Regions from separate parts of the Roseateles sp. PN1 genome, predicted to be linked through region 1. Evidence: predicted binding sites of a transcription regulator. Region 1 holds the regulator's gene; each other region holds the start of a gene.
The links. Region 1 encodes sigma-54, which starts transcription at its own class of promoters, with help from an activator protein. Its sites were predicted from a motif close to TGGCANGNAANCTGCTTT; they were not measured.
Positions count from the first base shown of each region.

Region 2: the regulator sigma-54 is predicted to act here: its motif matches at 1,923-1,940, upstream of glnA (type I glutamate--ammonia ligase).
Region 3: the regulator sigma-54 is predicted to act here: its motif matches at 5,333-5,350, upstream of AABB87_RS19165 (PEP-CTERM sorting domain-containing protein).
Region 4: the regulator sigma-54 is predicted to act here: its motif matches at 3,526-3,543, upstream of AABB87_RS10090 (CmpA/NrtA family ABC transporter substrate-binding protein).

Region 1 covers NZ_JBCARA010000001.1:393,899-401,836, forward strand. The annotation lists gene AABB87_RS01520 (bifunctional diguanylate cyclase/phosphodiesterase) at 1-1,690, opposite strand, end outside; gene AABB87_RS01525 (RNA polymerase factor sigma-54) at 1,756-3,276, opposite strand; gene lptB (LPS export ABC transporter ATP-binding protein) at 3,276-4,055, opposite strand; gene lptA (lipopolysaccharide transport periplasmic protein LptA) at 4,052-4,726, opposite strand; gene AABB87_RS01540 (thiol:disulfide interchange protein DsbA/DsbL) at 4,866-5,531, opposite strand; gene AABB87_RS01545 (SPOR domain-containing protein) at 5,586-6,305, opposite strand; gene argS (arginine--tRNA ligase) at 6,302-7,938, opposite strand, start outside.
Region 2 covers NZ_JBCARA010000017.1:30,548-38,485, forward strand. The annotation lists gene AABB87_RS21030 (hypothetical protein) at 1-314, opposite strand, end outside; gene glnA (type I glutamate--ammonia ligase) at 421-1,836, opposite strand; gene AABB87_RS21040 (competence/damage-inducible protein A) at 2,064-2,861, opposite strand; gene AABB87_RS21045 (EI24 domain-containing protein) at 2,858-3,730, opposite strand; gene AABB87_RS21050 (sterol desaturase family protein) at 3,768-4,730, opposite strand; gene AABB87_RS21055 (polysaccharide deacetylase family protein) at 4,736-5,536, opposite strand; gene AABB87_RS21060 (YVTN family beta-propeller repeat protein) at 5,590-6,606, opposite strand; gene AABB87_RS21065 (TIGR00266 family protein) at 6,884-7,696, opposite strand; gene AABB87_RS21070 (IclR family transcriptional regulator domain-containing protein) at 7,760-7,938, shown strand, end outside.
Region 3 covers NZ_JBCARA010000013.1:139,724-147,661, reverse strand. The annotation lists gene AABB87_RS19195 (spermine/spermidine synthase domain-containing protein) at 1-239, opposite strand, end outside; gene AABB87_RS19190 (DNA-deoxyinosine glycosylase) at 241-807, opposite strand; gene AABB87_RS19185 (TatD family hydrolase) at 830-1,666, opposite strand; gene purU (formyltetrahydrofolate deformylase) at 1,684-2,562, opposite strand; gene lolD (lipoprotein-releasing ABC transporter ATP-binding protein LolD) at 2,597-3,298, opposite strand; gene AABB87_RS19170 (lipoprotein-releasing ABC transporter permease subunit) at 3,291-4,547, opposite strand; gene AABB87_RS19165 (PEP-CTERM sorting domain-containing protein) at 4,685-5,329, opposite strand; gene polA (DNA polymerase I) at 5,466-7,938, opposite strand, start outside.
Region 4 covers NZ_JBCARA010000005.1:169,733-177,670, forward strand. The annotation lists gene AABB87_RS10070 (efflux RND transporter periplasmic adaptor subunit) at 1-806, opposite strand, end outside; gene AABB87_RS10075 (response regulator) at 912-1,508, shown strand; gene AABB87_RS10080 (sensor histidine kinase) at 1,498-2,781, shown strand; gene AABB87_RS10085 (ANTAR domain-containing response regulator) at 2,831-3,439, shown strand; gene AABB87_RS10090 (CmpA/NrtA family ABC transporter substrate-binding protein) at 3,740-4,969, shown strand; gene ntrB (nitrate ABC transporter permease) at 4,978-5,883, shown strand; gene AABB87_RS10100 (ABC transporter ATP-binding protein) at 5,896-6,696, shown strand; gene nirB (nitrite reductase large subunit NirB) at 6,693-7,938, shown strand, end outside.

The DNA.
Region 1 (7,938 bases):
GCAGCAGCACCACAAACTCATCGCCACCCCAGCGCGCCACCGAGTCCTGCGCCCGCACCGTGCCCAGCAGGCGCTGCGCGATGCTTTGCAGCAGCAGATCGCCCATGCCGTGGCCCAAGGTGTCGTTGAGCGACTTGAAGTTGTCTAGGTCGATGAAGAGCACGGCGCCGTGGCGGCCCTGGCGCTGCGCCGAGGCCAGGGTTTGGTTCAAGCGGTCCAGCAGCAGGCGGCGGTTGGGCAGGCCGGTGAGCGGGTCGTTGAAGGCCAGCTTCTCGATCGCGGCTTCGGCACGCTTGCGTTCGGTGATGTCGCGCGTCAGGCCGATGAACAGGGGCTCGCCATCGCGCTCGATGCTGGACACGGCCAGGCTCATCGGGAAGTTGCTGCCGCTCTTGCGCCGGCCGGTGACGTCGCGGCCGACCCCGATCACGCGTGCTTGATTGCCGCCCAGGTAGTTGCGCAGATAGCCATCGTGCTGGCTGGCCTCAGGCTCGGGCATCAGCAGGCTGACATTGCGCCCGATCACTTCCTCGGCGCTGTAGCCGAACATGCGGCAGGCCGAGGCGTTGAAGCTCAGGATCAGGCCGCGCGCGTCGATGGTGATGACGCCGTCCACCATATTGTCCAGAACCGCCTGGGTGTGCTGGGCTTTGTCGTGGTCGCTGCGCCGCTGAGCTTCGCGCAACGCGGCGATGCTGCGCAAGCGACGTTGGCGCAGCCACAGCGCCAGGCCGCTGACCATGGCCAGCAGCAAGCCGGCCCCCAGGGTCTGCTGCCATTGGCGCTGCCAAGGCGCTTCCAGGGCGGTGATCTGGCGACCCACGGCAACGATCAAGGCGCGGTTGGTTTGCAGGCCCGGGGTGCGCACGGTTTGCAAGGCCGTCAGGCGCTCATCCCGGCTGACTAGGGCCAGGCCTTGCTGAACGCTGGCGTCTTGGCCGCTGGCCAGATGGCGGGCCAGTAGCGAGCCCGGCCGGTCCAGCAGCCGGCGGCCCATCCAGGCATTGTTCTGCGGGCGCAGGCTGTAGAGCATGCCGTCGGCGTGAACCAGGGCGCTCCAGGTGTCATCCGAGGTTTGCGCCGCACCCAGCACCAGCTTGAAGTAGTCGGGGTCTAGCGTCACCATGGCCACGCCAGCGAATTGCCCGCGCGCATCGAACAGCGCTCGCGACAAGCTCATGGTGTATTCGCCCAGCGCATTGCTGTAGGGCGGTGAGACATAGAGCATGCCGTACTGCGGCGCCGCTTTCGGCATCAGAAAGTAGTCGCGCGTGCTGGCGTCGAAATTGGGGAGCTCGGCCAGCGAGGTGGCTCGCATGCGCCCGCGGGCATCGATGATGGCGGCCATGCGCACACCGGGCATGGCCTGGGCCAAGGCGCTCAAGAGTGGGCGGGCATCTTGCTGCATCTGGCTGTTGCGCCATTTGCCGTGGGAATCGTCGATGGTCTGCAGCGCCGCCTGAATGCCATGCAGCTGCTGCGCCACGATGCCGTCCAGCACTTGCACTAGGCCTTGCAGGCGCTGGCTTTCTTGCTGCTGCAACTCGGCGCGTTCATGCCTGAGCCCGATGACGGCACACAGCGCGGCGATCATGCAGGCCAGGGCGAACACCAGCCATTGCGCGTGAAATTGCTGAATGCAGAAGACCGAACCGGGGCGGTTCGCCGAATGGGGGGCTGGGCTGGACATGGTGGGCGAGGTGAGGGAGCGTCACCTTAGCGAGTCGCCCCTGCCTCAGCCTTGATGCAGATCAATCAGCAGGGTTTGCGCAAATTGGCCGGGGCGATCTTCAGCGCTTCGCGGTATTTCGCCACGGTGCGCCGCGCTACCTGGATGCCTTGCTCTTCCAGCATGCTGGCCAAGGCGCTGTCAGACAGCGGCTTGTTCGGCGCTTCCGCCTCAACGAATTGCTTGATCAGCGCGCGCACGGCGGTGCTGGAGGCATTGCCGCCGGCCTCGGTGCTCAGGCCCGAGCCGAAGAAGTACTTCAGCTCAAAGGTGCCAAAGGTGGTGGCCATGTATTTGGCCGTGGTGACGCGTGAGATGGTCGATTCGTGCAAGCCCAGCTCGTCGGCAATCTCGCGCAGCACCAGGGGCTTCATGGCCAGGGCGCCGTGGGTGAAGAAGCCTTTTTGCCGCTCCACGATGGCTTTGGAGACACGCAAAATGGTGTCGAAGCGCTGCTGGATGTTTTTAATGAACCAACGCGCTTCCTGCAGCTGGCCACCCAGCGCACTATTGCTGATGCCGCCGCGGGTTTGCCGCAGGGCGTTGGCATACATCTCATTGATGCGCAGCTTGGGGGCGACTTCGGGGTTGAGCATCACCCGCAGCTCGCGGCCGACCTTGCGCACGATCACATCCGGGATCACCGCCTGCGACTGGCCTTGCGCGAAACGCCGCCCCGGTTTGGGGTCGAGGGCGCGGATCAGGGCTTGCGCTTCGCGCAGCAAGGGCTCGTCGGCGCCGGTCAGCGCCATCAGCTTTTTGCTATCGCGCTTGGCCAGCAGTTCCAGGTGCGATTTGCAGATCAGGATGGCGATCACCTGCGCCGGGCTGCGCGGCAACGCGCGCAACTGCAGCGTTAGGCATTCGGCCAGGTCGCGTGCGCCGACACCGCCGGGGTCCATGTTCTGCAGCCACTTCAGGGCGATGCGCAGATGGTCCAGCAGCTCTTCTTGCTCCTCGGCATCGCTGGTCAGTGCCTGGGCGATGTCTTCCAGCGTGTCTTCCAGATAGCCGTCTTCGCCCAGCGACTCGATCAGTACTTGCAAGGCCATGCGGTCGGCCTGGCTGAGGTGCATGCCGGCCAGCTGCTGATTCAAATGCTCTTGCAGGCTGATCTCGGCGAACTCCTGCTCGCTGCGATCGTCGTCGCCGTCATTGCTGGCGCTGCCGCTGTTGTGGTTGCTGGGTAGTTCGCGGATGCCGTCGAAGTCATCGCGCTCGGTGCCGTTCTCCCAATCGTCGCGCTCGGTGCTGCCGAAGTCTTCGGCCCGCAACTCCGGCGTGCTCTCGGCGTCGGCGTCGGCGCCGCCGCCCAACTCGGTGTCGGCGCTGCTGTCGTCGGAGGCGCTGGCGCGTGGCGGCTCGCTGATCTCGGGCGCGGCCACGCTGATGTCATCCTCGGTATCCAGCAGCGGGTTCTGCGCCATCATCTGCTCGATTTCCTGGTTCAACTCCAGGGTCGAGAGTTGCAGCAGCCGGATCGATTGCTGCAATTGCGGGGTCAGCGAGAGATGCTGGCTCAGGCGCAGCTGAAGCGACTGTTTCATCACATGCGGAAGTTTTCGCCGAGATAGACCTTGCGCACATCGGCGTTGTCCACAATCTCGGCGGGCGTGCCTTCGGCCAAAACGGCGCCTTCGCTGATGATGTAGGCGCGGTCGCAAATGCCGAGGGTTTCGCGCACATTGTGGTCGGTGATCAAGACCCCGATGCCGCGCGCCTTCAGGAAGCTGATGATGCGCTGGATCTCCAGCACCGCGATCGGGTCGACGCCGGCAAAGGGCTCGTCCAGCAAGATGAAGCGCGGCTGGGTGGCCAGGGCGCGCGCGATCTCAACACGACGGCGCTCGCCACCCGAAAGCGCGGGGGCGGGGCTGTCTCGCAGCTTTTCGATGCTGAGGTCGTGCAGCAGGTTTTCCAGCAATTCATTGATGCGCGCCTTGCTCAGCGGCCGGCCATTGGCATCGAGTTGCAATTCCAGCACCGCGCGGATGTTTTCTTCCACGGTGAGCTTGCGGAAGATCGAAGCTTCCTGCGGCAGATAGCTCAGGCCCAGGCGGGCGCGCTGGTGGATGGGTAGGTGCTGGACCTCTTTGCCGTCGATGTGGATCTCACCAGCATCGGCGCGCACCAGGCCCACGATCATGTAAAAGCTGGTCGTCTTGCCGGCACCGTTGGGGCCCAGCAGACCCACCACCTCGCCGCTGTCCACGCCCAGGTGCACGTTCTTGACCACTTTGCGCACGCCGTAGCTCTTGGCCAAACCGGTGGCGTCAAGGCGGCTGCGCGGCGCGCTGCTGCCGCTGATCGGGGGCGCGCTGCTCATGGCGCCTTTTTACTGCTGGGCAGCTGGGTGCTGGGTTGCAGGGTCAGGCCAGAACTGGCGGCGGGCTCGGCGCTTGCTGCCGAGCCTCGCGGCATGATCACCACGCGGACGCGGCCGGTGGGGTGGGGCGAGGTCTTGCCGCCGTCCAGGGTGAACACTTCGCTGCGGTTGTCGTAGACGATCACGGCGCCGCTGACCTCGTCGGCCACCGAGCTGCCCATGGTGCGATGCACCACCGCATTGCCGATGAAGCGCACGGTGTCGCTGCGGGTGTCGTACTCGACCTGATCGGCAAAGCCTTCGATGGCCTCGCCGGGAATATCACGGGCCTGGCGGAAGGACACCTGCTTGCCGGTCTGGCCATTGGCATAGGCTTGAAAGTAGCCGTCACCGGTTTCGCGCACATCAATGCGCTCGGCCTTTAGCAGCAAGCTGCCCTTGCTGAGCACCACATTGCCGTTGAACTCGGTGCGCTGGCGCGCCATATCGACCCGGCCACCCTGGTCGGAGGCGATGTTCAGTGGTTTGAACTGGTCGGCCTTTTCGGCGCGGGCGATGGTTGCGGCGCCGAGCATCAGCGCCACGGCCAAGGCGACACGGCCAGCGTTGGCGATGTCTTGGGCGACGGCTCTGGCGCTAGGGCGGGATGGGCGAAGGCAGGGTGTTTTCATGGCGGCACAATTCTTGCAGACCATTCTAGCCCTGCATCTTCAAGCGCAGCCCGGCGCCACCCCAAATTGCAGGAGCGGCACCTAGGCTGAAGAGATCGACCTGCCGCGCGCGCGGCACGGCAGGTTTTGCAAGCGGGCCTCAGCCCTTGCTTGAGCGTGCCAGCTTGATCAGATAGTCGGTCACCGCCAGTGCTTGCTGGCCATTGACGACTTCACCGGCACCGCGAACGCCGGCAATGCCGGGCGAGGTCAGGAAGCGGCCGGCGATGCCGATGGCGGGCACGCCGTCGATGCGGTAGTCCTCCGACAGCTTGCTGGCTTGTGCGCACTTGGTCTGCACGCCGAAGGAGTTGTAGGCGGCGGTGAACTTGGCCATGTCCAGGCCCAGGCGGCCGGCCAGAGCCATCACGGCCTTATCGTCCTCGGGCATATCGCGCTGGAAGGCGTTGAACACGGCGGTGTGCACTTCGGCTTCCTTGCCCATCGCTTCGAGAGCGAAGAACAACTTCTGGTGCGATTTGATGTTGGCACGGAAGCCCACATGCACGCGGCGGAAGTTGACGTCGGCGGGCAGCTGCTTGCTCCAGGCCTCGATGATGGGATCAAAGGTGAAGCAGTGCGGGCAGCCGTACCAGAAGAACTCCAGCACATCGATCTTGCCCGGTGTGGAGGGCAGCACCTGGGACAGTTTCAGGTATTGCTTGCCTTCCACCGGCGTGCCTTGTGCCAAGGCCAGGCCTGGCAGGCTGCCGGCACCTAGAACGCTCAGGCCCAGAGTGGCGGAGAAATCGCGACGCTTGATCATCGGTGAGATCCTTGGAAATAAAGGGGAGTGAGAGGGGGTGAACTCAAGCCGCCATCAGCGCTTGACGGTGACCAAATTGGCTTCCATGCCGGCGCCTTCAACCTTGCGCTGCTGCGCTTCGGCTTCGTCGCGGGCGTCGAAGGGACCCAGGCGCACACGGTACACGGTGCGGCCGGATTGTTCGCGCTCGGTGATCTTGGCGCTCAGGCCCTGCATGGCCAGCTTGGCGCGCTGGGCCTCGGCGTCGTCGGACTTGGTGAAGGCACCGGCCTGCACGAAGTAGACGTTCGGGTCTGCGGCGGGTGCGGCGGCGGCTGCCTTGGACTCAGGCTTCTTCTCGCTGCTGGCCTTTTCGGTGGCCTTGTCGCTCGATTTTTCAGCCGCCTTGCTTGGCGCCGAAGCCGGCGCATGGCTTGGTGCGTGGGCGGGCACGGCAGTAGGGGCGGGCTCAATAGCGGTGGCGGCGGCAGGCGCCGTGCTCTGCACCGGTGCAGGCATCGTCACCGGCGCGGGGCTGACCACGCCGCTGGCGGCCTTGGCGCCGGCCTTGCCGGCCAAGGGGGCGTTGGGGTCCCAGTTCTTATTGCGCAGGGCCTCTTCGGCGTCTTGCTCCGCCGTGCGCTGCGGCACCTTGTTGATGAAGGGGATGGGCACCTTGGTGATGTAGAGCGCCACGCCCAGCGCGACGGCCAAGCCGACCAGCAGGCCAACGATCAGGCCGAGGACGAAGCCCCCCTTTTGTCCCGCTTTTTGATTCTTGGCCCCAACGCTCATGTGTTCTCCGATGTTGTCGTCACCACGGCTTCACGCGCCATCACCTCAGGGGCGCTGACACCCAGCACGGTCAGCGCGTTGGCGATGACCTGGCGGGTGGCCGCCAGCAGGGCGACCCGGGCCAGGCTCAGCTCGGGCGTCTGATCCAGCACGCGCTCGGCGGCATAGTAGCTGTGATAGCTGCTGGACAGCTCGCGCAGGTAGAAGGTCAGGTCATGCGGGGCCAGGCCTTCGGCGGCGCGGGTCAGCATGGCGGGGTAGTCGGCCAGCTTGAGCATCAGGGCGGCTTCGGTCGGGGCCGTCAGCAGGCTGAGATCGGCGCTGGCCAGCGCGGCGGCATCACCACCACGCGAGACCCAGTTGCGGATCACCGAGCAGATGCGCGCATGGGCGTACTGCACATAGAACACCGGGTTCTCATCGTTCTGCTTCAGGGCCAGATCGATGTCGAAGGTGAACTCGGTGTCGGCCTTGCGGCTGATCAGGAAGAAGCGCACGGCGTCGCGGCTGGTCCAGTCGATCAGGTCGCGCATGGTCACATAGCTGCCGGCCCGCTTGGACAGCTTGACTTCCACGCCGCCCTTCATCACCAGCACCATCTTGTGCAGCACATAGTCGGGGAAGCCTTGCGGGATGCCCACGCCGGCCGCTTGCAAGCCGCCGCGCACACGGGCGATGGTGCCGTGGTGGTCGGTGCCCTGCACATTGATGCACTTGGTGAAGCCGCGCTGGAATTTGTTGATGTGATAGGCCACATCCGGCAGGAAGTAGGTGTAGCTGCCGTCGGACTTGCGCATCACGCGGTCCTTGTCGTCACCGTAGTCGGTGCTGCGCAGCCACAGCGCGCCGCCTTCTTCAAAGGTCTTACCCGAAGCCAGCAACTTGGCCACGGTGCTTTCCACCGCGCCGCTGGAATACAGGCTGGACTCGAGGAAGTAGTTGTCGAAGCGCACGCCCACGGCTTGCAGGTCCAGGTCTTGCTCGTGGCGCAGATAGGCCACGGCGAACTGGCGGATGCTGTCGAGGTCGTTGATATCGCCGGAGGCGGTGAACTCGCGGTCATCGGCTTTGACGGTCTTCTTGGCCAGGAAGTCGTCGGCGATGTCCTGAATGTAGTCGCCGTTATAGGCCGATTCCGGCCAGCCCGCATCGCCGGGCTTCAGCCCTTTCAGGCGGCATTGGGTGGAGTTGGCCAGGGTGGCGATTTGCACGCCGGCGTCGTTGTAATAGAACTCGCGGGTGACTTGCGAGCCTTGGGTCTGGAACAGGCTGCAGATGGCGTCGCCCAGGGCGGCTTGGCGGGCGTGGCCCAGGTGCAGCGGGCCGGTGGGGTTGGCGGAGACGAATTCCACCATCACATGCTGCTCGTTGGCGGGCTGTTTGCCGAAGTCGGCGGCGGCGCTCAGCACCTCGGCCACCACGGCTTGCTTGGCGGCGGGCTTGAGGCGGATATTGATGAAACCGGGGCCGGCAATTTCCATCGCTTCGACCCAGCGCTCGAAGGCTGGGCGGCGCTGCAGGGCCTCAATCAAGGCCTGCGCCAACTCGCGCGGGTTCTTCTTGAGCGGTCGCGCCAATTGCATGGCGGCCGTGCAGGCATAGTCGCCCAGGGCGGCTTGCTTGGGGGATTCGA
Region 2 (7,938 bases), on a different contig from region 1:
CCGTCGCGGCTGCGTTGCTGGCCGGGCTCAACGCGCTGCGCTTCAGAGCCGGCACTGGCGGCACTTGGTGCCGCAGCGCTGCCGCTGCCGCTGCCGGCGGGCCGGGGCTTGCTCGTCTGCATCACCGTGATGGGCGTGCCTTCGATGGTGCGGCAGCCCTGCGCCGCCGCCTCCTTGGCCGAAAGCGCGTCGGTGTAAAGCACGGGTGGGCCGGGGCAGCGGTAAACCGGTGCACCCGACTGAGCCTGCGCATGGGCGGCAGCAACCACCAAGACGGTGGCCAGACAATTCTGCAAAGCGGATCGAATCAGCATGGCGCGATTGTGGACCAAGTTATTCAGCGGCAATGCGACAAAGACAGGCACAAAAAAGGGCAACCGAAGTTGCCCCCTTGTTCAGCTCAGGCGAGCCGCACGCGGTTTACAGCGTGTAGTACATGTCGAACTCGACCGGATGCGTGGTCATGCGCATGCGCGTGACTTCTTGCATCTTCAGTTCGATGTAGGCGTCGATGTAGCTGTCGGTGAACACGCCACCCTTGGTCAGGAAGGCACGGTCCTTGTCCAGATACTCCAGCGCTTGTTCCAGGCTGTGGCAGACGGTAGGCACCAGCGCGTCTTCTTCCGGCGGCAAGTGGTACAGATCCTTGGTGGCGGCTTCGCCCGGATGGATCTTGTTTTCCACGCCGTCCAAACCTGCCATCAGCAGGGCCGAGAAGCCCAGGTAGGGGTTCATCAGTGGATCGGGGAAGCGTGCCTCGATGCGGCGACCCTTGGGGTTGGCCACGAAGGGGATACGGATCGATGCCGAGCGGTTGCGGGCCGAGTAAGCCAGCTTGACCGGGGCTTCGTAGCCAGGCACCAGACGCTTGTACGAGTTCGTACCGGGGTTGGTGATGGCGTTCAGCGCACGAGCGTGCTTGATGATGCCGCCGATGTAGTACAGGGCGAACTCGCTCAGGCCACCGTAGCCGTCGCCGGCGAACAGGTTCTTGCCGTCCTTCCAGACCGACTGGTGCACGTGCATGCCGGAACCGTTGTCACCAACGATGGGCTTGGGCATGAAAGTGGCAGTCTTGCCATAGGCGTGGGCCACGTTCTGGATCACGTACTTTTGCAGCTGTGTCCAGTCAGCGCGCTCAACCAGCGAGCTGAAACGGGTGCCGATTTCCATCTGGCCGGCATTCGCCACTTCGTGGTGATGCACTTCAACCGGGATGCCCAGTTGTTCCAGGATCAGGCTCATCTCCGAGCGCATGTCTTGGCCCGAATCAACCGGAGGCACGGGGAAGTAACCACCCTTGACGCTCGGGCGATAACCGGAGTTGCCGTGGTCGTATTCCTTGCCGGTGTTCCAAGCAGCTTCTTCGGAGTCGATCTTGACGAAGCAGCCGGACATGTCGACGTTCCAGCGGATCGAGTCGAACACGAAGAATTCGGGCTCAGGACCGAAGAAGGCGGTGTCGCCCAGGCCGGAGGCCTTCAGATAGGCTTCGGCGCGCTTGGCCAGCGAACGTGGGTCACGCTCGTAAGCCTTGCCATCGCTGGGCTCGACCACGTCGCAGCTCATGATCAGCGTCGGCTCTTCGAAGAAGGGGTCGATATTGGCCGTGTTGGGATCGGGCATCAACAGCATGTCGGAGGCTTCAATGCCCTTCCAACCGGCAATCGATGAGCCGTCAAACGCGTGGCCAGAGACGAATTTGTCTTCGTCGAAATGCGACACGGGCACAGACACATGCTGCTCCTTGCCACGGGTATCGGTGAAGCGGAAGTCAACAAACTTGACTTCGTTTTCCTTCACCATCTTCATCACGTCGGCGACGGTCTTGGCCATCAATAGCTCCTAGCGGGTAAATCTTGGGTGGGACTCAAAGAAATTGTTCGACAGGCACGTCGGTCAACATGCGCCGTGCTGTGTATTAAGCAGTTTGCGTGCCAGCACGGTGCATGGCCTTACGGCCCGGCGCCCAGCGGAATTATGCGGGGATTGCCAGGGCTTGCCAGCGCTTTGGCAAAAACAAACTCCCACAACAGCCCTGTTTTGGTGCCAATGGAATTGGTCTAGCGCACCATTTCAGTGCTGATGACGGCACCAAAATCGAGCACGCCTGTTTTCAGTGCGGCGTAGGCGGCCTCCATCTGCTCGGGCGCACCCTTCACGCCCAGCTCGATATGACGCCCCCATTGCGGATGATCGACGCTGGGCAGGCTGAAAACCTTGATGCCAGCGAACTGCGCCTCCACCGCCTCCATCAGCGGCGTCAGCGAAGCTTCCATGGCGCCCTGCACGATCAGCGAACGCTCTTGCAGCCCCACCGTGCGGTGCAGATCGGCATGGCGCTCATCCAGCACCCAGGCCATCATCGGATGCGCCATCACCGGGAAGCCAGGCACGAAGTAAACCGTGCCGACCGAGAAGCCGGGAATCTTGTTGAAGGGGTTGGGAATGATCTCGGCGCCGGCCGGGAACACGCCCATCTGCAGGCGCCGCAAGGTATCTCCAGCTTCGGGGTCAGGGCTTGCCTGGCCCTGCTCTTGCGCCATTTGGGTAATGCGCTGCCAGATCAGTTCCTTGGCCTCGGGATGCAAGACCAGCTCAGCCCCCAGGGCCGCGGCGGCCGCTTGGCGGGTGTGATCGTCCGGCGTGGCGCCGATGCCGCCGCAGCTGATGACGAGGTCGCCGCTGGCAAAGGCTTGGCGCAAATGCTCGGTGATCTGCGCTGGGTCATCGGCCAGATACTTGGCCCAGTCCAGCTGCATGCCGCGGGCGGCCAGCAGTTGGATGAAGCTGCTCATATGCTTGTCCTGGCGCTTGCCGGACAAGATCTCGTCACCAATGATGATCAGGCCAACTTTCATGGGGTTTGCTCCTGCGCTTGAATCACGGGCGGCTGCTCCGCCTCAATCACCGGCCCGCCCTGTCCGCCCTGTCCACGAGCCATGCGCAGCTCCTGCAAGGCATTGAGCGCATAGTGGATGAACCACAGGGTGGAGAAGGCAAACACCAGGGTGTAAAGCCAGATCGACACCAGCACCAGCAGCGGCGCCAGCGCCACCGCCATCACGCCAAATGCCCAGATGGCGGCGGGTGCGGCGCCCAGGAAGCCGGTCACCAGGCCCAGCGTCATCATCGGCACCTTGTGGGCGCGCATCAGCTGACGGCATTCCTGCGCCGAGGCATGCTCGGCCAGGGCGTCAAAAGCAAACACCTTGTAGCTGAGCCAGCCAAAGATCAGCGGCGGCACGATCAGGGCCAAGGGCGGAATCAGCCAGAAAGGCAGGCTCACCAGCAAGGCGAACAGCGCCAGCACCGAATGCATCAAGGACCAGCCCAGCGACTTCCAGAAGGTGCCGCCCTGCTTTTTCTCCAGCATGGGGAAGCGCCGCTCGGCCACCAGCTTGATCAAGGTGGGTGTCATCATCAGCGCCACCAGCAGCAGGCTCAGCACCACGATCACAGGCAGGGCCAGGGCCAAGACCAGCAAAGGCGCAATCACGCTGCGCAGAGCACTCGCACCGACACTGTCGAGCCAGCCCAGCAAGGAGTTGATCAACTGCCAGGACTCCAGCGTGCCGCGCATGCCGGTCACCGCGTCTTCCCAGAAAAAGTAGCCCAGCCCGAAGGCCAGCGCAGCCGACAGCAGCAGCGGCAACAAAGAAAGGGCAATCACCCGCGGATGCAGGCAATAGGCCGCCGCACGCCAAAAGGCGTCGGCAAGCTGACTCATGGACTTGACCATTGCTTGACTTCTCTCGTTTAGCCGTTCAACTGGCGCCAAACAGGCGCCGCAAACCCAGCCATTGCTGGGCCCAGAATCCGCGCCCATAGTCGCGCCCGCCCTCTTCCGGCAATTGGTCGCGCACGCCGGTGGCATCCCATTGCAGTTTGAAGTCGGCGGTGCGGAAGATCACATCCCAAAACGCGAACAACACGCTGAAATTGTGCCCGCCCAAGGTGCCTCGGCCGCCCGACTCATGGCCGATGCCGATGGAGTGATGGCGGCGATGAAAACGCGGGCTGACCACCACACGCTCCAGCACGGGCCCGAACCACAGGCGCACATTGGCGTGCTGCAGGTTTTCCATCAGCTGCGAGAAAGCCACCAGGGCGATGAACTGCCCCGGCTCCACGCCAATCAGGCGGGCCAGCAGCACAAAAGCAGCGTCGCGGAGCACATCGTCGAGCAGATGGTTGCGGTTATCGGTCCACATGCTCATCTCACGCTGGCTGTGATGCAAGCTGTGCAAGGCCCACCACCAATTCCACTGATGCTGGGCGCGATGCAGCCAGTAATTGACGCAGTCAAACACCAGCAAATAGAGGCAAAAACTCAGCAAGGGCTGGTCGGTGACGCCGGGCCACAGCGCATCGAGCTGAAAGCTCGGCACGCCCACCATGCGCATCTGGCCGGCCAGATAGTCCCACATCGGATCGATGCTGAAGAACATCAGCAAACGGAACAGGCCCAAGCGATGGATCAAGGTGTAGATCACATCCACCCGCTTGGCGGCGCGGTCCGTCTGCGCCTCCACCGGGCGCCAACGCTCCAGGCCGCGAATGGCGGTCAGCATCACCGCAATTTGCAGCAAGCCCACCAGCAACCAGCCGGTCGCCGCAAAAGCGTCTTCCAGCAGGTTGCCACCGCCCAAATTGAACACCAGCGGCTGCACCAGGGTTTCAAACAGCCAGAGCTGGCCCTGGGCAAAGAGATCAGTCAAGAATTCCATCATCGTCAGGGTTTGCTGGCGACGGCCTTGCCCTCGCTACGCTTGGCTTCCAGGCTGGCAAACAGGGGCGCAAAGCGGGGGTGTTCGCGCAAGGGCGCGAAGCACATGCCCTTGTCCTTGAGCCCTTGCATCAAAGGCTCCAGCACGGCAGGCGCCCACGGGTCTTGGCGCGACCAGATGCCCAAATGCGCCATGAGGATATCGCCAGGCTTGATGTCGCGCAGGGCGCGCTCCAGCAACTTGGCATTGGGGTGGCTTTGGCTGGACAACTCATCGCCCAAAAAACCCGCCGCGCTCCAGCCCACATGGGTGTAGCCGCAGGCCTTGGTGGCGGCCAGCAGCGCGGGTGAGCTCTTGCCGGCAGGGGCGCGGAACAGCGGGCCCATTTTCTTGCCGGTCATCTCGGTGAAACGCTGAGCCACCTTGTCCAGGCTTTCGCAATATTGCTGCGCCGTGAGCTCAACGATCTGCGGCTTTTGCACACCGGCGGCGCGGCGCATCTTGAAGCGGCCGTCGGGCAAGTCTTCCAACCAGGTGTCGTGATCCCAGGTGTGGGGGCCAAAGTCATGGCCTTGCGTGGCCAGGTTCTTCCACCAAGGCGCCCACTGCGCGTCCAGGGTCTGGCCGCCGGTTTGGGTGGGCTCGTTGGCTAGGAAAAAAGTGGCCTTGGCATCGAAGCGTTTGAGCGTGTCCGCGATCAGCGGGGCCACGCCCATATGGCCGGTATCAAAGCTCAGATAGACCGGCTTGTCGCAGGCCGGGGCGGCCTGCAAGGCCGTGCCGATCAGCGTCAGGGCCATGGCCATGGCTGTGGGCCTGGCAAAGCGACCTGACAAAGACTCACACAGGGAAGCAAGCATCACTGGCGCGGCATGTGATTCAGCGTCCACACGCCATGCGGCGATTTGCCGACCTTGACCTGCTGGATCACCTTCTTGCTGACGGTGTCGATCTTGGTCAGCTTGCCGGCCCAGCGCGAGGTCACCAGCAAGGTCTTGCCGTCGCCCAGCACTTCCATATCGTCCGGGCCGCTGGGGCCGGGGAATTGGTCAACCACCGCAAAGCTCTGCAGATCGATCTTGCTGATGGTGTTGCCGGCGCGGTTGCTGACCAGCACATGGCGCTTGTCACCCCAGGCGCGGAAGGAATGGGCGCCCTTGCCAGTGGCGATGCGCTTGACCAATTTGGGCGCGCTGCCGCTGACGTCGTAGACCTCCACTTCCTTGGCGCCGGTCAGCGCCACGAGGATGTGTTTGTCGTCAGGGGTCAGGAAGATGTCCGCCGGCATGGGGCCGACCTTGGTCTTCCAGCGCGGCGCCTGCGTGGCCAGGTCAACCGCCAGCAACTCATCGCTGTCTTGCAGGCTGACGTAGAGCACCGTGCTCTTGCTGTCGATGAACAAATGGCTGGGCGTCTTGGGCGCGGGAATGCGCTTGACCAGCTGGAAGGGCTTGGCCGTGTCGGCAGGCACCCAGCGGTACAGATTGACATGGTCCAGGCGATTGGCCGCGGTGACAAACCACTTCATGTCCGGCGAGAAGCGCAGGTGGTAGGGGTCGGCAATGCCGTTGACCACGCGCTGCACCTCGGCCGTGGCCGGGTCGATGAAGGTCAGCGAATCACCCAGGGCATTGGCCACCACCAGGGATTTTTCATCCGGCGTGAGGTAGAGGTGATGCGGCTCTTTGCCGGTGGGAATGCGCTTGATCTGGGTGAAGCTGACCGGGTCAATCACGCTGATGTCGGCATCCAGCGAATTCAGCACAAAGATGGGTTTGCTGACGGGCCCCGCCGGCGGGGCAGCCAAGGCGCTGGTCGCGGTCAGGAAACTCAGGGCCAAGCTGGCAAGAACACGCGGCCGGAACAAAAAAGACATCGATCAACCTCTGGCAAAAATGGGCGCTGCTACCCTTGTAGCAACGCCCGCCAGTGTAGTTGCCCCGTCGGCGGCCGGTCTTGCCTAGTGTGGTGTTTCATGCTGTGTGGAACTTAAGAAAACCGATGAATTTGGCCCTATGGCAAGGCGCAAACCGCAGACATAGCCGTAGCTATGGCGAGGATTTGCAAGGCAGCCATGGGGACAAAGACGCGGCTTTATGTTGCACACAGTGTGAAACACCGCACTAGGGTCAAGGCCCAGTGCGGGCTGCGGCTCAGTCTTCGTCGCCGCCCAGCAAACCGCCGAGCAGGCCGCCGGCGGCCACGCCGCCGAGCAAAGAGCCTTCCTCACGACTGCCGCCGCGCTGCGGTGCGGCCGCAAAAATACGCGACGCCAGGCGCGAGAAGGGCAGGCTTTGCAGCCAGATCTCGCCGGGGCCGGTCATCTTGGCCAGGAACAAGCCCTCGCCACCGAACAGCGCGGTCTTGATCTTGCCCACGTACTGGATCTCGAAATTGACATTGGGCGTGTAGGCCACCACGCAGCCGGTGTCCACCAGCACGGTTTCACCCGGCTGCAGTTTGCGCCGCACCACGGTGCCGCCGGCATGCACAAAGGCCAGGCCGTCGCCGTCGAGCTTTTGCATGATGAAGCCCTCGCCGCCGAAGAAGCCCACGCCCAGCTTTTGCTGCAAGGCAATGCCCAGCGATACGCCACGTGCGGCGCACAAGAAGGCGTCTTTCTGGCAGATCAGCGTGCCGCCGAGCTGGCGCAAGTCCATAGCCAAAATCTTGCCGGGGTAAGGCGCCGCGAAGGCCACCTTGGCCTTGCCATGGCCCTGATTGGTATAGACGGTGGTGAACAACGATTCGCCCGTCACCAGGCGTTTGCCCGCGCTCAGCAGCTTGCCGAAGAAGCCGCCCTGGGCGGCTGCACCGTCGCCGAACACGGTATCCATGCTGATCGCCGAGTCCATATACATCATGCTGCCGGCCTCGCCGATGGCGGCCTCGCCGGGGTCGAGCTCGACCTCGACGAACTGCATCTCGGCACCCTTGATTTCAAAATCGACAACATCCATGGCCATGCTTCTAACTCCTGTTCTGAAAAGCGCGGCGCCATCTTAACGAGTGCTACCTATACTTGATCCATGACAGGACTCTCGCCCGTGCCCGCGCCAGCGCTCACGTCAGCATCATCACCCAGCCCCACGCCAGCCGCCTCGCTCAAACCGGGCGACAGCTACGTGCAGTCATTCGCGCGCGGCCTCTCCGTGATCCGCGCTTTCAATGCCGAGGCGCCGCGCCAAACCCTCACCGAAGTGGCCAA
Region 3 (7,938 bases), on a different contig from region 1:
GCACCTAAGCCCAGTTGCACGGCATGACCCTCGCGCAGCTGCGCGGACTCGCGCCACAGCATCCACACCATCATGCGCTGGATGTATTCCAACTCCAGCTGCTGCGGCTTGCGAATCCGCATGGCGCCCTGCACCCAGATGCTGTCCAGATGCAAAAAGCGCACGCCATCAAATTCCGACAGGGTGGCGGGCGCCCACACGGGTTTGGCGCCGCTCTTGTTTTTCTTATTGCTGATCATGTCACTCCAAAAGGCTATGGCGCTCAAACACCTCTCGCCAGGCCGCCAATTTGCGTTCCATCGTCCAGCTGGCGTGCGCCGGGCTGGTGGATGGCAGTTGATAGACGGGCAGGCCCAGGCTTGCGGTGATGCGTTTATACCGGGCCGATTCCCCGCCATTGTGGGCGATCGCCTGCAGCCGCGGCATCTTTGCCGCTAGTCCAAGCAAATCATTGGGCTGGGCGGCCTGTATCGCCGCGTCCAGGCTGCCCTGTCGCTCGCAGGAGGCGTAAACATCCCAGATCGCCAAGCCGCGCTGACGCGCAACGTCCAGGCGCTGCGCATAAGGCAGCGCCCGCAGATCCTGCTGCCACAAGGCCGACAAAATGGGCCAGAACTGATTGCGCGGATGACCGTAATAAGTCTGCGCGGCCAGCGAGGCCACGCTGGGGAAGCTGCCCAAGACCAGCAACTTCGCGCGCTCGGACCAGACCGGGGCCAAACCCTGCAGACGGACGGCATTAGGTCCTGGGGCTGATCCGGCTTGGGAAAGCTCCGCCGCGGCCCCAATAGCATCGGGAATAGACATCGAACGCTTGCTCGTCATCGTCTCAAGCGATGGTTGCCGCCAGCTTGGGCAGGGCCGCGCAGGCATTGGCACTGGTGATGGCGGCGGTTTGCGCCAAGGTCCAGCCGCGCAAATCGGCCAGGCTGGCGGCAATGCGTGGCAGCTCAGCCGGCTCGTTGCGCCCAGTCACAGCGCCCTGCTCCCGCTCAGCGGCGGTCTTGTACAACCAATGCGGGGGAATATCGGGCGCGTCGGTTTCCAGCACCAGGGCCGACTCAGGCAGGCTTTGGGCCAGGCGACGAATCTGCTGGGCACGCTCAAAAGTCAGCGTGCCGCCAAAGCCCAGCTTGAAACCCAGATCCACAAAATGCTGAGCCTGCTGGGCGCTGCCGTTGAAGGCGTGGGCAATGCCGCCCGAAACCGGCTGCCGCCGCAAACCCGCGAGCAGCTGATCCGCACTGCGCCGCACATGCAGCAGCACCGGCAAGCGGTGGCGACCGGCCAGCTTGAGCTGCTCGGTGTAGAAAAAGCGCTGCCGGGCGGCATCCAGGCCGGGCGCAAAGAAGTCCAGGCCGATCTCGCCCACCGCGACCAGGCGCGGGTCGTCGCCGTAGCGACCCAGCAACTCGTCCAGCAGGGTCAGGTCTTGCTCGCGGGCCTGCGGCGTGTAGAGCGGGTGGATGCCCAGCGCATAGCTCAGGCCATGGGCATGGGCCAACTCCCGCACCGTGTCGAAATTGAAGGCTGCCACGGCGGGCAGCACCAGTTGCCCCAGGCCGGCGGCCCGCGCCCGCTGCAGCACCGCGCTGCGGTCGGCATCAAACTCCGGCGCGTCGAGGTGACAGTGGCTGTCTATCCACATGCCGGCTGGATGCTGCATGCCTCAGCGGTCAGCGCTTAGCGGAAAACCACCGTGCGGTTGCCATTCATCAGCACCCGGTGTTCGGCATGCCATTGAATCGCCCGCGCCAGGGTCACACACTCCACATCGCGGCCAATCGCCACCAACTGCTCAGGCACCAGGCTGTGGTCAATGCGAGCCACTTCCTGCTCGATGATGGGGCCTTCGTCCAGATGCGAGGTGACGTAATGCGCGGTGGCGCCGATCAGCTTGACGCCGCGCTCATGCGCCTGGTGATAGGGCTTGGCGCCCTTGAAGCTGGGGAGGAAGCTGTGGTGGATATTGATGGCCCGGCCGGATAAATCGCGGCAGAACTCGGGCGAGAGGATTTGCATATAGCGCGCCAGCACCACCAGGTCGATGTCGTTGTCGGCCATCACCTCGCGGATCTTGCCCTCCTGCGCCTGCTTTTGCTCCTCCGTCGCGCCCAGCAAGGGGAAGTGATGGAAAGGAATATTGTGCGAGGCGGCCAGCTGATAGAACTCGCGATGGTTGGAGACGATGGCCGGAATCTCGATCGGCAAATGCCCGGTTTGCACCCGGAACAGCAAATCGTTCAGGCAATGGCCTAGCTTAGACACCAGCAACAGCACCCGTGTCTTGACCTGCGTATCCACCAGCTCCCAGTCCATTTGCAAGCCGGCAGCCAGGGGCGCGAAGGCTTCGCGCAAGCGCTCTTGCTCGGCTCCGGCGGCGCATTCGAACTCGATGCGCATGAAAAAGCGTTGGTGATCGGCATCGCCATGCTGGGCCGAGGTCAGGATATTGCCGCCATGCTGCAGCAAAAATCCGGTGACGGTGTGGACGATGCCCGCCTTGTCGGGGCAGCTCAGTTTGAGGATGAAACGCTTGGCGCTGCGAGGACTGTTGCTCATCGATGACTTCTCTAATTCTTCAATTCTTGAATACTCAGGCTGCTACAGCAGCGGCTTGTTGAACATGGCCACCCACCAGATTCAGCTGGGCCTGGCACTGTGCCGCCAGGCTCTGGTCGTGGGTCACCATCACAAAGGCCGTGCCCTGCTCACGCGCCGTGGCCAGCATCAGCTCGAACACGGCTTGCGAGGTGCTGCGATCCAGATTGCCGGTGGGCTCATCCGCAAGCACACAAGCCGGTTGCGTGACCAAGGCGCGTGCAATGGCCACCCGCTGGCGCTCACCACCCGATAACTCGGCGGGCCGGTGCTTGAGGCGCGCGGCCAGGCCAACGCGGCTCAACATCGCCGCAGCACGCTCACGCGCCTGGGCTTGCGGCATGCGGCGGATGCGCAGCGGCATGGCCACATTGTCCAGCGCGCTGAACTCGGGCAAGAGGTGATGAAACTGGTAGACAAAGCCGAGATGCTGGTTGCGCCAGTCGCCACGCGCGCTCTCGCTGAGCTGGCTCAGGTCCTGCCCCAGCAGGCTGACGCGGCCGGCCGAGGGCTTGTCCAGCCCACCCAGCAAATGCAGCAAGGTGGACTTGCCGGAACCGGATGCGCCAACGATGGCCAGGGTCTGCCCGCGAAACACCGTCACATCCACGCCGGCCAGCACGCGCACGTCCAACTCGCCCTCTTTGAAGCGGCGCTCCAGGCCCAGGCCTTGCAAAACAATCTGGGCTTCACTCATAACGCAGCGCCTCGGCGGGTTGCACGCGGCTGGCGCGCCAGCTCGGATAAATGGTGGCCAGGAAGGCCAGGATCAGCGAGGTGATGACGATGGGCCAGATGTCGGCGCTTTGCGGGTCGCTGGGCATCTTGTTGATCAGATAAATGCTGCCGGGCAGGAAGCTGGTGTTGAGCACCCGCTCGATGAAGGGCACGATCACATCGATATTGAAGGCCACCAACAGCCCCAGGCCAACGCCTGAAAGCGTACCGATCACGCCGGAGGTAGCGCCTTGCACCATGAAGATGCCCATGATGGAGCGCGGGCTGGCCCCCAGGGTGCGCAGAATCGCGATATCGGCCTGCTTATCGGTCACCGTCATCACCAGGGTGGAGACCAAATTGAAGGCCGCCACCGCGACGATCAAGGTCAGGATGATGCCCATCATGCGCTTCTCGACCTGCACCGCGTCATACCAATTGGCATTGCTGCGGGTCCAGTCACGCACCCGAATCTCCGGGCCCATGCTGCGCATCAACTCATTGCCGACCTCGCGAGCCTTGTAAACGTCTTTCAACTTCAGCTGCACGCCGGACGGGCCGGTGACGCGGAACAGCTTGGCGGCGTCGGCCACATGAATCAGGGCCATGCCGCTGTCGTACTCGTAATGCCCGGCATTGAAGGTGCCCACCAAGGTGAACTGCTTCATGCGCGGCACGGTGCCGGCGGGCGAGACATCGCCGCTGGGCGAGACCACCGTGACCTTGTCGCCGAATCGCAGGCCCAAGCTGCGCGCCAACTCCGCCCCCAGCACGATGTGCCAGGCGCCCGGTGTCAATTGCGCCAGGGCGCCGTCCTTGAGCTGGGCGGCCAGGGGCGTGACATGACTCTCCGCCTCGGGCTCGATGCCCCGCACGATAGCGCCGCGCATCTCGTCGCCGCGCGCCACCAACACCTGCGAGGCGATGAAGGGCGCAGCCGCCTGCACGGCCGGGTTCTCGGCCGCCTTGGCCGCCGTGGCTTGCCAGTCGGGCAAGGCGTCACCGTTGTAGCTCATCAGCTCCACATGGGCGATCACCGACAACATGCGGTCGCGCACTTCCTTCTGGAAGCCATTCATCACCGACAAAACGATGATCAGCGCCGCCACGCCCAGCGCGATCCCCAGCACCGACACGCCGGAGATAAAAGAGATGAAACGGTTGCGCCGCCCACCACGTCCGGCGCGGGTGTAGCGCCAGCCAATCTGCAATTCATAAGGCCAATTCATGCCCGGCATGCTAACTGAGGGAAGCCGGGCGCCGCCCCGGGGCGAAGCGCCTCAACGATAAGCCGCACATCAAATGGCAAGAAAAAAGCCCGCGCGGCGATGCGCCGGGCGGGCTTGAGCTGCGAAAGGCTGAAAATTCAGGCAGCTTTGCTGCAGCTACCGCTACCCTTGTCGAACCGGCGGGCAATGCCTCGCGAGCCCAGCAGCACAATCAGGCCCAGCGCCATCAAGCCATAGCTTGAGGGCTCAGGCACAGGGCTGATGCCCAGGCTCAGCGTGCCCGACAACCATTTGCCGTCCGTTGGCTCGACGCCGTTGTCCACGCCCTCAAAGAACTCCAAGCGCAGCAGGCCGTCGGCGCCGACCTGGAAGGCCAGGCCGTAATCGACCAGATTGGCACTGCCGCTGTAATGCGCGCTGCCGCTGTATTCATCATTGATGCCTGGCGTGAAGGCCACAAGGCCGGCGCCGGAACTGGGGCCCAAACTCAATTTGATGTGCGACAGCCAACTCGGGTCGAAGGCTTGCAACTGCAAATCCCAAGTGAGCGAGTTGATCAGCGCATTCGCCCCCACTTGCACGTTCAGCACCGTGTTGAGGGGAGAGCCCAGCGCATCTTTGCTGTCAATGCCGCTGACATCCAGCACCAGGCCGCTACCCACAAACGCCGCCGAACCGAGTAGTGGCGACGTTGACGCTGCAGCAGGCGTGGCGGCTTGCACAGGTGCCGACAAGCCCCAGGCCAAGCCACAGGCGGCGATCAGCCATTTGAAATCAGCCATGCGCGTGCATTTCATGTGCCACCCCATTTCTTGCCTGAACTTGCTTGATGAACGAAAGGCCGGCGCAATCCGCGCCTCAGCCGCTCGCAATTTGGCACAGCCCGCGTCAATTTGAAATGGGCTGAGGCCCCCGACTTCAGTGGGCCTCGTCCCAGTTGGCGCCCACGCCCACCTCGGCCAGCAAGGGCACGCGCAGCGCAGCCACACCGGCCATCAGGCGTGGCACCTCGGTTTTGACCCAGTCCAACTCTGCGTCAGGCACCTCGAACACCAGTTCATCGTGCACCTGCATGACGATGCGGGTCAGCTTGCCCTGCTCATCCAGGGCGGCCTGCACCGCGATCATGGCCAGCTTGATCAAGTCCGCCGCCGTGCCCTGCATGGGGGCGTTGATGGACTGGCGCTCGGCCCCGGCCTTGCGTGGGCCGTTGCCGCCCTTGATCTCGGGCAGATAGATGCGCCGCCCAAACAAGGTTTCCACATAGCCCAACTCCGCGGCGCGGGCCTTGGTGTTGTCCATATAGTGCTTCACACCGGCGAAGCGGTTGAAGTAGAGGTCGATGTAGTCGCGCGCGGCCTTTTGCTCGATGCCCAGAGACTGCGCCAAGCCGAAAGCGCCCATGCCGTAGATCAGGCCGAAGTTGATGGTCTTGGCATAGCGGCGCTGCTCGGTGGTGACCTCGCTCACCGGGGTGTTGAACACTTCTGAAGCGGTGGCGCGGTGCACGTCCAGGCCTTCGCCAAAGGCGCGCAGCAGGCCCGGGTCTTCGCTGATGTGAGCCATGATGCGCAGCTCGATCTGCGAATAGTCGGCGCTGACGATGCTGTGGCCGGGCAGCGCCACAAAGGCCTCGCGCACGCGGCGGCCTTCTGCGGTGCGGATGGGGATGTTCTGCAGATTGGGCTCATTGCTGGACAAGCGCCCGGTCACCGTCACCGCCTGGGCGTAATTGGTGTGCACCCGGCCGGTCTGCGCATTGATCATCAGCGGCAGCTTGTCGGTATAGGTGCTCTTGAGCTTGGCCAGGCTGCGGTATTCCAGAATCTTGGCCGGCAGCGGGTAGTCCAGCGCCAGCTTGTCCAACACCTCTTCATCAGTAGAAGGCGCGCCGGTGGCGGTCTTCTTGACGATGGGCAAGCCCTGCTTGGTGAACAAAATCTCGCCGATCTGCTTGGGGCTGCCCATATTGAAAGGCTGACCCGCAATGTCGTAAGCCTCTTGCTCCAGCGTCAGCAAGCGCTGACCCAGCTCATGGCTTTGCGCTTGCAGGCGGCTGGCATCGATCAGCACGCCTGTCGATTCGATGCGCGCCAGCAAAGCGCTGGTGGGCATCTCGATGTCGCGGTAGACCCGCAGCAAGCCGGCTTCGGCCTCGATCTGCGGCCACAGCTGCTGATGCACCTGCAGGCACATGTCCGAGTCTTCGCTGGAATACTCCGCCGCCTTGGCCACTTCCACCTGGGCAAAGGGAATCTGATTGACGCCCTTGCCGCACAAGTCTTCGTAGCTCAGGCCGGCGCGGCCCAGATGACGTTCACCCAAGGCGCCCAGGCCGTGGGTTTTGTGAGCTTCCAGCACATAGCTTTCCAGCATGGTGTCGTGCTGCACGCCGCGCAGCTGGATGCCGTGATTGGCCAGCACATGGGTGTCGTACTTGAGGTTCTGGCCGAGCTTGGGCGCATGGGCGTCTTCCAGCCAGGGCTTGAGCTTGGCCAGCACTTCCTCCAGCGGCAACTGAGCCGGGGCGTCCGGCCCTTCATGGCGCAGCGGAATATAGGCCGCCTCACCCGCCTTGACGCTGAAAGAAATGCCAACGATGCGCGCCCGCATGGGGTCGAGCGAATCGGTCTCGGTGTCCAGCGCGGCCAGGCTGGCGGACTGCAGCTTGGCCAGCCAGGCGTCAAAGCTGGGCCAGTCGAGGATGGTGCTGTAGTTGCGCTCTTGAACCGCGGCGGGCAATTGCGGCGCCGATGCGTCAACAGAGCCGTCGCCGAACAAATCGCCGCTGACTGCAGCCGGCGCAGCAGTCTTGGCGCCAGCGCCGGCCAACTCCTTCAGCCAAGTCTTGAAGCCGAATCGGGTATAGAAATCCTGCAAACCGGCTTCATCCACCGGCTTGAGTGCCAAAGCGTCCAGCTGCGGCCAGCCAGGCACAAAGCCGTTCAAATCGCAGTCCAGCTTGACGGTCACGAGGCGGCGGCCCATCGGCAGCCAATCCAGGGCTTTGCGCAGGTTCTCGCCGGCCACGCCCTTGACGGCGGCCGCGTTGGCAATCACGCCATCCAGCGAGCCGTGCTCGGCAATCCACTTGGCGGCGGTCTTGGGGCCGACCTTCTCAACGCCGGGCACGTTGTCCACCGTGTCACCCATCAGGGTCAGGTAGTCAATGATGCGCTCAGGCGGCACGCCGAACTTGACGCTCACCGCGGCCGGGTCCAGCACCTCGCAATCGATGGCCGGGCCACCCCAGGGCGCTACGCTGCCGGGCACGGCGGCGGCCTTGTTCATGGTGTTGATCAGGGTGGTGTCGCTCGTCACCAGTTGCGCCAAGTCCTTGTCGCCGGTGGACACCACCACGGCGTGGCCGCTTTCGGCCGCCACGCGGGCC
Region 4 (7,938 bases), on a different contig from region 1:
AGCCGCACGCTGGTGCCGGGTTGCAGAGCAAAGCCACTGAGCTGGCCGGCAATGGGCGCGCGCTGCAACAGCCGGTCGCGCGCGCGCTCCAGCAACTGCAGGCCGCGCTGCAAGCCCTGCACGGCGCGGGCCATCTCATCTAGGGATTGCTGGCGCGTCTGCGCCTCCAGCGCCTGATCCTGGCGCGCTTGCTGCAGCAGCTGTGTGGCCAGGCCTTGCTGGCGCTGCGCTTGCTCCAGAGCGGCGGCCGACAGAAACCCGTCTTGCGCCAGCTGGCTGGCACGTTGCAGCTCGTTGTCGGCCTGCTGCTGGGCGGCTTGCAGCTGGGCCAGCTCGCGGCGGTTCTGGGCAAGGCTGGCGGCCTGCGCGCTGCGCTGGACCGAGACGTTAGCCATCTGCTGCGCCACCTCGGCGCTGCGCTGCATCAAAAGCTGCTCCTGCTCTGGGCTGAGCAGGCGGTACAGCGGCGCGCCGGCCTGCACCTTGTCGCCGTCGGCCGCGAGCACCGCCTCTACCCGCCCGGCCTCGGCCGCATCCAGCTGCACCGAGCGCAGCGGCTCAACGCGAGCGCGCAGCGCCAACTCGTCGCGGAACTCACCCAGGCGAACGGTAGCCAGCTGCATATGACCTAGCGGCTGGGCCGGCGTGGCGCGCACCGCCCACAGCCAAGCGCCGCCAAGCGCCAGCGCGGCGACTGCCGCAGCGGCAATCACCCGCGCGCGCCGCCAGAGAGGTGGCCGCGGCAGGCTGCGGTCCATCGCGGCGCCGCTGGGGGGCAGGGTTTGGGGGACAGGTTCTAACGACATCTTGCTGTGCAGCATCGCGGCACGGCAAGCGCCGGCCAAGCCCCCTGTCCGCTTTCGGACAGGGCTCTGGCGCGCCCGCGCGCGTGGCTGCGAAGATAGGCGCCTATGCCCGCCGCTGAACCGCTTCTCCCCTCCATCTTGCTGCTCGACGACGACCCCGATGTGGGTCTGGCGGCGCAGCTCTTGCTGCAGCGCCGGGTGGCGCCGCTGACCTGCTTGCGCCGCCCGGCCGAGCTGCTGCCGGCCATCAGCCGCCTGCGCCCCGCCCTGCTGCTGCTGGACCTCAACTTCGGCCCCGGCCGCAGCGACGGCGCCCAAGGCCTGCGCCTGCTGGCCGAGGTGCAGGCCCTGGCCGAGCCGCCACTGGTCGTCGTGTTGACGGCTTACGCCGACATCGACCTGGCCGTGCAAGCCCTGCGCAAGGGCGCTTACGACTTCCTCACCAAGCCTTGGGACAATGTGCGACTGATCGCCACCTGCCGCGAAGCCTTGGCGCAAGGCGCAGCGGCCAGCGCTGAGCCGCCCAGGTCCTTGACGCCGCCCGCGCCGGAGCAGGAAGCACCGCGCTCCCTGGCGGTACAGGAACGCGCCGCCGTGCTGGCGGCCATGGCCCAGGCCGAGGGCAATCTGAGCGCCGCCGCGCGCTTGCTGGGCTTGTCACGCGCAGCGCTCTACCGTCGCCTGGATAAACATGGGCTTTAACTCCGCACTGGCCCGGCTGGGCGGCGCCGCCTTGCTGCTCGCGGCTGCCGGGGCGCTGGCCCATGGTGCTGACGGCACGGCGCGCGGCTGGGTCGGCCCAGCCCTGCTGAGTACAGCAGCGCTGGCCCTGGCTTGGCGGCGCGGCTTGCCACCACCGGCCTTTCCCGAGCCCCAGCCCAGCGCCGCCGCCACCGCCGTATCCCAACAAAGCCTGGCCATCGCGCTGGCCCAGCTGGAACACCTGCCCGTGGCCGCCTGGCTGCAAACGGGTGAAAGCCAGCTCAAGCCCCTGAGCAGCCGCGCCCGCCGCCTGCAAGCGCCCGGCGGCGTGCGCGATGTGGCGGCACTGCAGCAGCTCTTGCTCACCCAAACGCATAGCGGGCCGGTGCTGCTGGACACCGAGCGCGGCAGCGATGAACGTTGGCAGCTGCGCCGCCAGCCCCTGGCGCTGGACGGCCAAGCCCAGGTCTTGCTTGTGCTGGTGCCGCTGGAGCAAGCGCTGGAGAGCGAGTCACTGCTGGCCTGGCAGCAGCTGGTGCAGGTGCTGACGCACGAGATCATGAACTCGCTCACACCGATTCAAAGCCTCAGCCAAACAGCCCTGCTCTTGATGGATGAGCAAGACGAGGGCCCGGCCGCGCATCCCGTCAGTTCGAGCACCGACAGCCGCGCCGAGATGCGCCAGGCGCTGCAAGCGATTGCCTTGCGGGCGCAGAGCTTGTCCAGCTTTGTGCGCAACTACCGGCGCGTCAGCCAATGGCCGGCGCCGCAACTCGCGCCGGTGGACTTGGGCGCCCTGATGGCGCGCCTGCAGCAGGCCGTGGGCCCCGCCTGGCTGGCGCGCGGCGGGGCCGTCAGCTTTGAGCTGGCCACGGCGGGCCTGCGCTTGCAGGCCGATGCCGGACAACTGGAGCAAGCCCTCCTGGCCCTGCTGCGCAATGCCGAACAAGCCACCTGGGGCCTGGCCGTGCCACGGCTGTGGGTCAAATGCGCGCAAGGGCGCGGCGGGCGGCTGCTGATCAGCGTGCGCGACAACGGCGCCGGCGTACCCGCTGGACTAGAGCGGCAAATCTTTCTGCCCTTTTTCAGCGCGCGCGAGCACGGCGCCGAAGCTGACGGAACGGCCGGCCAGGAAGGTCAAGCCGAACAAGCCGGCCAAGCTGGACAAGGCATTGGCCTGACCGTGGTGCGCCAGCTCGTCAACGGCATGGGCGGCCGGGTGCGGCATGTGCGGCCGCTGGAAGGTGGCGCGGCCTTTGTGCTGAGTTTTTGAGTTGACACCCTAGGCCCACAGGTACGGAAGTTGCATCGCCTTGGCCACCATGCCAAGCCTGCCACCCGACACCCCGGTGCTGCGCGTGCTGTTGATCAACGACGGCGCCCATCACCTGCAGCTGATCCAGCAAGAGCTGGCGGCGCAGGGCTGCGAGGTGGTGGGGGTGATTGCCGAGGCCACCTTAATTCACGACTGCGTGCTGCGCCTGCAGCCCGATGTGGTGATTGTGGACAGCGCCTCGCCCTCGCGCGACACCTTGGAGAACCTGGCCACTCTCAACGAGCGCATGCCGCGCCCGGTGCTGGTGTTCTCGGAAAGCAGCCACGATGACCCGATGCGCCACGCCCTCAAGGCCGGCGTCAGCGCCTATGTGGTGGCGGGCCTGCAAAGCGGGCGCTTGGCCGGCGTGATGCAGGTGGCGATTGCCCGCTTCGAGCAAGACCTGGCCCTGCGCCAGGAACTGGGCCGCGCCCAGGCCCAGCTGGCCGGGCGCAAGTGCATTGAAAAGGCCAAAGGCATCCTGATGCGCGAGCTCACGCTGGACGAAGACGGCGCCTATCGCCAGATGCGCCGCATGGCCATGGACCGCGGCATGCCGCTGGTGGAACTGGCCGACCGCATCATCGACGCCCACAGCCTCTTGCGCCCGATTTGATGCTGCAGTGCACCAAGCTGGCCCGCCCGGCCACTCAGAAGTGCCCGCAATGCGTGCATCAGGGGCCGCCCGCCCGGGCAAAACGCTGGCACGCTTCCTGCTAAATTAACCCTGCGGCCCGCAACGACGTGGGCCGGCAAGACTGAATTTTCCGTACCGCATTCTTCTTTCGGGCAAAGGCGTCCGACCGTTCAACCCCGCCATTTCTTGGCGCCGGGCTTGATGGTCGCGACGCCTTTTTTCGTTTTGTCTTGGAGGTTTTCATTCATGCACAAGGTCAAGCACGCCATGGAGGGTTTGATGAGCGAACCACGTCGAAAACTGCTGCTGGGCGCCGCCGCTGCGGCCGCCCTGCCCGCCGCCACAGCGGTATCAACAGGCGCCTGGGCCGCCGGCTCGGACAAGCCCGAGAAAGAAGAAGTGCGCATCGGCTTCATCCCGCTGACCGACTGCGCCTCGGTGGTGATGGCCTCGGTGCTGGGCTTTGATAAGAAGTACGGCATCAAGATCGTCGCCAGCAAGGAGGCCTCCTGGGCCGGCGTGCGCGACAAGCTGGTCAACGGCGAGCTGGACATGGCGCACGCCCTCTACGGCTTGGTCTACGGCGTCCACCTGGGCGTGGCCGGGCCCAAGAAGGACATGGCCGTGCTGATGACGCTCAACAACAATGGCCAGGCCATCACCTTGGCCAAGAAGCTGGCCGACCAAGGCGCGGTGGACGGCGCCTCGCTGGCCAAGCTGATGCGCCAAGACAAGCGCGAGTACACCTTCGCCCAGACCTTCCCCACCGGCACCCACGCCATGTGGCTGTATTACTGGCTGGCCGCGCATGGCGTTCACCCGCTGAAGGACAGCAAGGTCATCACCGTGCCGCCGCCGCAGATGGTGGCGAATATGCGGGTTGGCAATATGGACGGCTTTTGCGTGGGCGAGCCCTGGAACCACCGCGCCATCATGGACGGCATCGGCATCACCGCGGCCACCACCCAAGACATCTGGCCCGACCACCCCGAGAAGGTGCTGGCCTGCAGCGGCGACTTCGCCAAGAAGAACCCCAACACCGCGCGCGCCGTCATCATGGCCGTGCTGGAAGCCAGCCGCTGGATCGACGCCAATCTGCAGAACAAGCTGAAGATGGCCGACACCATCGCCGACAAGGCCTATGTCAACACCAGCGCCGATGCGATCAACCAGCGCATCCTGGGCCGCTACCAGAACGGCCTGGGCAAGACCTGGGACGACCCGAACGCGATGAAGTTCTTCAACGACGGCGCGGTCAACTTCCCCTACCTGAGCGACGGCATGTGGTTCCTGACCCAGCACAAGCGCTGGGGCTTGCTCAAGGAGCACCCGGACTATCTGACCGTGGCCACGCAGATCAACCAGATCGAGCTTTACAAGCAAGCCGCCAGCCAACTCAAGATCGCCGTGCCCAAGGAGGCGCTGCGCAGCGCCAAGCTGCTGGACGGGATGGTGTGGGACGGCAAGTCGCCGGCCAAGTACGCCGATAGTTTCAAGCTGAAAGCCTGAGGCCCATCATGGTGAGCGCCGTGTTCCATTCGCCGCGTGGCGATGTTGATGAAGTTCTTGCCCCGGCCGTGCCAGCGCCACTGGCGGCCGGCCCGGCCCGCAAGCCCGGGGCCAAGCTCGCCCACAGCCGGCCAGGCTTCGACTGGCATGGCCTGTGGATGAAGCTGCTGCCGCCCGTGCTGGGCCTGGCCTTGATGACCGGGCTGTGGGCATTGTTCACCCTCAAAACCAGCAGCGGCATCCCCACGCCGGCAGCCACCTGGGACTCGGCCGTGCAGCTGTTCGCCGACCCCTTCTACCGCCGCGGCCCCAATGACCAAGGCATTGGCTGGAACATCCTGGCCTCGCTGCAACGCGTGGCCCTGGGCTTTGGCCTGGCCGCTGCGGTGGGCATCCCTTTGGGTTTTGTGATCGGCCGCTTTGAGTTCATCGGCCGCATGGTGTCGCCGCTGATCAGCTTGCTCAAGCCGGTCTCGCCGCTGGCTTGGCTGCCGATTGGCCTGCTGGTGTTCAAGAGCGCCAACCCAGCGGCGATCTGGACCATCTTCATCTGCTCGATCTGGCCCATGGTGGTGAACACCGCCGTCGGGGTGCAGCGGGTGCCGCAGGACTATCTGAACGTGGCGCGGGTGCTCAAGCTGTCGGAGTGGAAGGTCATCACCCGCATCCTGCTGCCCGCCGTGCTGCCCTACATCCTGACCGGCGTACGGCTTTCGGTCGGCACCGCCTGGCTGGTGATCGTTGCGGCGGAAATGCTGACCGGCGGTGTGGGCATTGGCTTTTGGGTCTGGGATGAGTGGAACAACCTCAATGTGGCCCACATCATCATCGCCATCTTCGTCATCGGCATCGTCGGGCTCTTGCTCGAATGGCTGCTGATGAGCGTGGCCCGGCGCTTCTCGTTTGAAGACTGAAGGAGTTTCCCGATGAGCCAAGCATTCATCGAAGTCCAGGGCGCTGAAATGGTATTCAGCACCCGCAAGGGCCAGTTCCATGCCCTGCGCGACATCCATCTGCAAATCGAGAAGGGCGAGTTCATCACCCTGATCGGCCACTCCGGCTGCGGCAAGTCCACCTTGCTCAACCTGATCGCTGGCCTGCTGCAGGCCAGCCAAGGCGTGCTGCTGTGCGACCGGCGTGAGATCAATGCGCCCGGGCCGGAACGCGCCGTGGTGTTTCAAAACCATTCCCTGCTGCCCTGGCTGAGTTGCTTCGACAACGTCTACCTGGGCGTGGAGTCGGTGTTCGGCGCCAGCGAGGCCAAGCCCCGCTTGCAAGAACGCACCCAGGCCGCGCTGGAGTTGGTGGGCATGGCCCACGCCAGCGCCAAGCGCCCGCATGAAATCTCCGGCGGCATGAAGCAGCGCGTGGGCATCGCCCGCGCCCTGGCCATGGAGCCCAAGGTCTTGCTGATGGACGAGCCCTTTGGCGCGCTGGACGCCCTGACCCGCGCCCATTTGCAAGACGAGCTGCTGAAGATCGTGGCCCGCACCCAGAGCACCGTGGTGATGGTGACCCACGATGTGGACGAGGCCGTGCTGCTGAGCGACCGCATCGTGATGATGACCAACGGCCCGGCCGCCACCATCGGCGAGATCCTGCGCGTGGACCTGCCCCGGCCGCGCGAGCGTGTGGCCCTGGCCGATGACAGCCATTACCTGAGCTGCCGCAAGGCGGTGATCGACTTCCTCTACACCCGACATGCCCGCAGCGAGGTGGCCGCATGACGAACAAGAAACTCAAGCTGGTGCTGATTGGCAATGGCATGGCGGGCGTGCGCACACTTGAGGAGTTACTCAAGATCGCGCCCGATCTCTACGACATCACCGTCTTCGGCGCCGAGCCCCACCCCAACTACAACCGCATCCTGCTGAGCCCGGTGCTGGCGGGTGAGCAGACACTGGACGAGATCGTGCTCAACCCACTGGACTGGTATGCCCTGCACGGCATCACCCTGCACCTGGGCAAGACGGTGACGCAGATCGACCGGCAACGCCGCAAGGTGGTGGCCGCCGACGGCACCGAGGCCGACTACGACCGCCTGCTGATCGCCACCGGCTCCAGCCCCTTCATCCTGCCCGTGCCCGGCAAAGACCTGGACGGCGTGATCGCCTACCGCGACATCGCCGACACCAACGCGATGATCGACGCCGCCACGCGCTATCAACACGCCGTCGTCATCGGCGGCGGCCTGCTGGGCCTGGAGGCCGCCAACGGCCTGATGCTGCGCGGCATGCAGGTGACGGTGGTGCACTTGGGCGACTGGCTGATGGAGCGCCAGCTCGACGATGTGGCCGGCGACTTGCTGCGCCAAAGCCTGCAAGCGCGCGGCCTGCGCTTCATGCTGGGCGCGCAGACCCAGGCCTTGATCGGCGGCAAGGACGGGAGAGTGATGGCGGTGCAATTCAAGGACGGCAGCGAAATCCCCGCCGACCTGGTGGTGATGGCCGCCGGTATCCGCCCGAATACGGCATTAGCGGAAAGTGCCGGCCTGCTGTGCCAGCGCGGCATCGTCGTCAGCGACACCTTGCAAACCGCCACCGACCCGCGCATCTACTCGGTGGGCGAATGCGCGGCCCACCGAGGCATTGCCTACGGCCTGGTGGCGCCGCTATTCGAGCAGGCCAAGGTTTGCGCCACCCATCTGGCGCAGTTCGGCATCGGCCGCTATCAGGGCTCGCAGACCTCAACCAAGCTCAAGGTCACCGGCATCGACCTGTTCTCCGCCGGGGACTTCATGGGCGGTGAAGGTAGCGAAGAGATTGTGATGAGCGACCCCTTCGCCGGTGTCTACAAAAAGCTGGTGATCAAGGACGACCGCCTGATCGGCGCCTGCCTCTACGGCGACACGGTGGACGGCAGCTGGTACTTCAAGCTCTTGCGCGAAGGCCGCAAGGTGGCCGACATCCGCGACAAGCTGATGTTCGGCGAAAGCAATATCGGCGACGTCGGCCACCAGGGCCACAGCA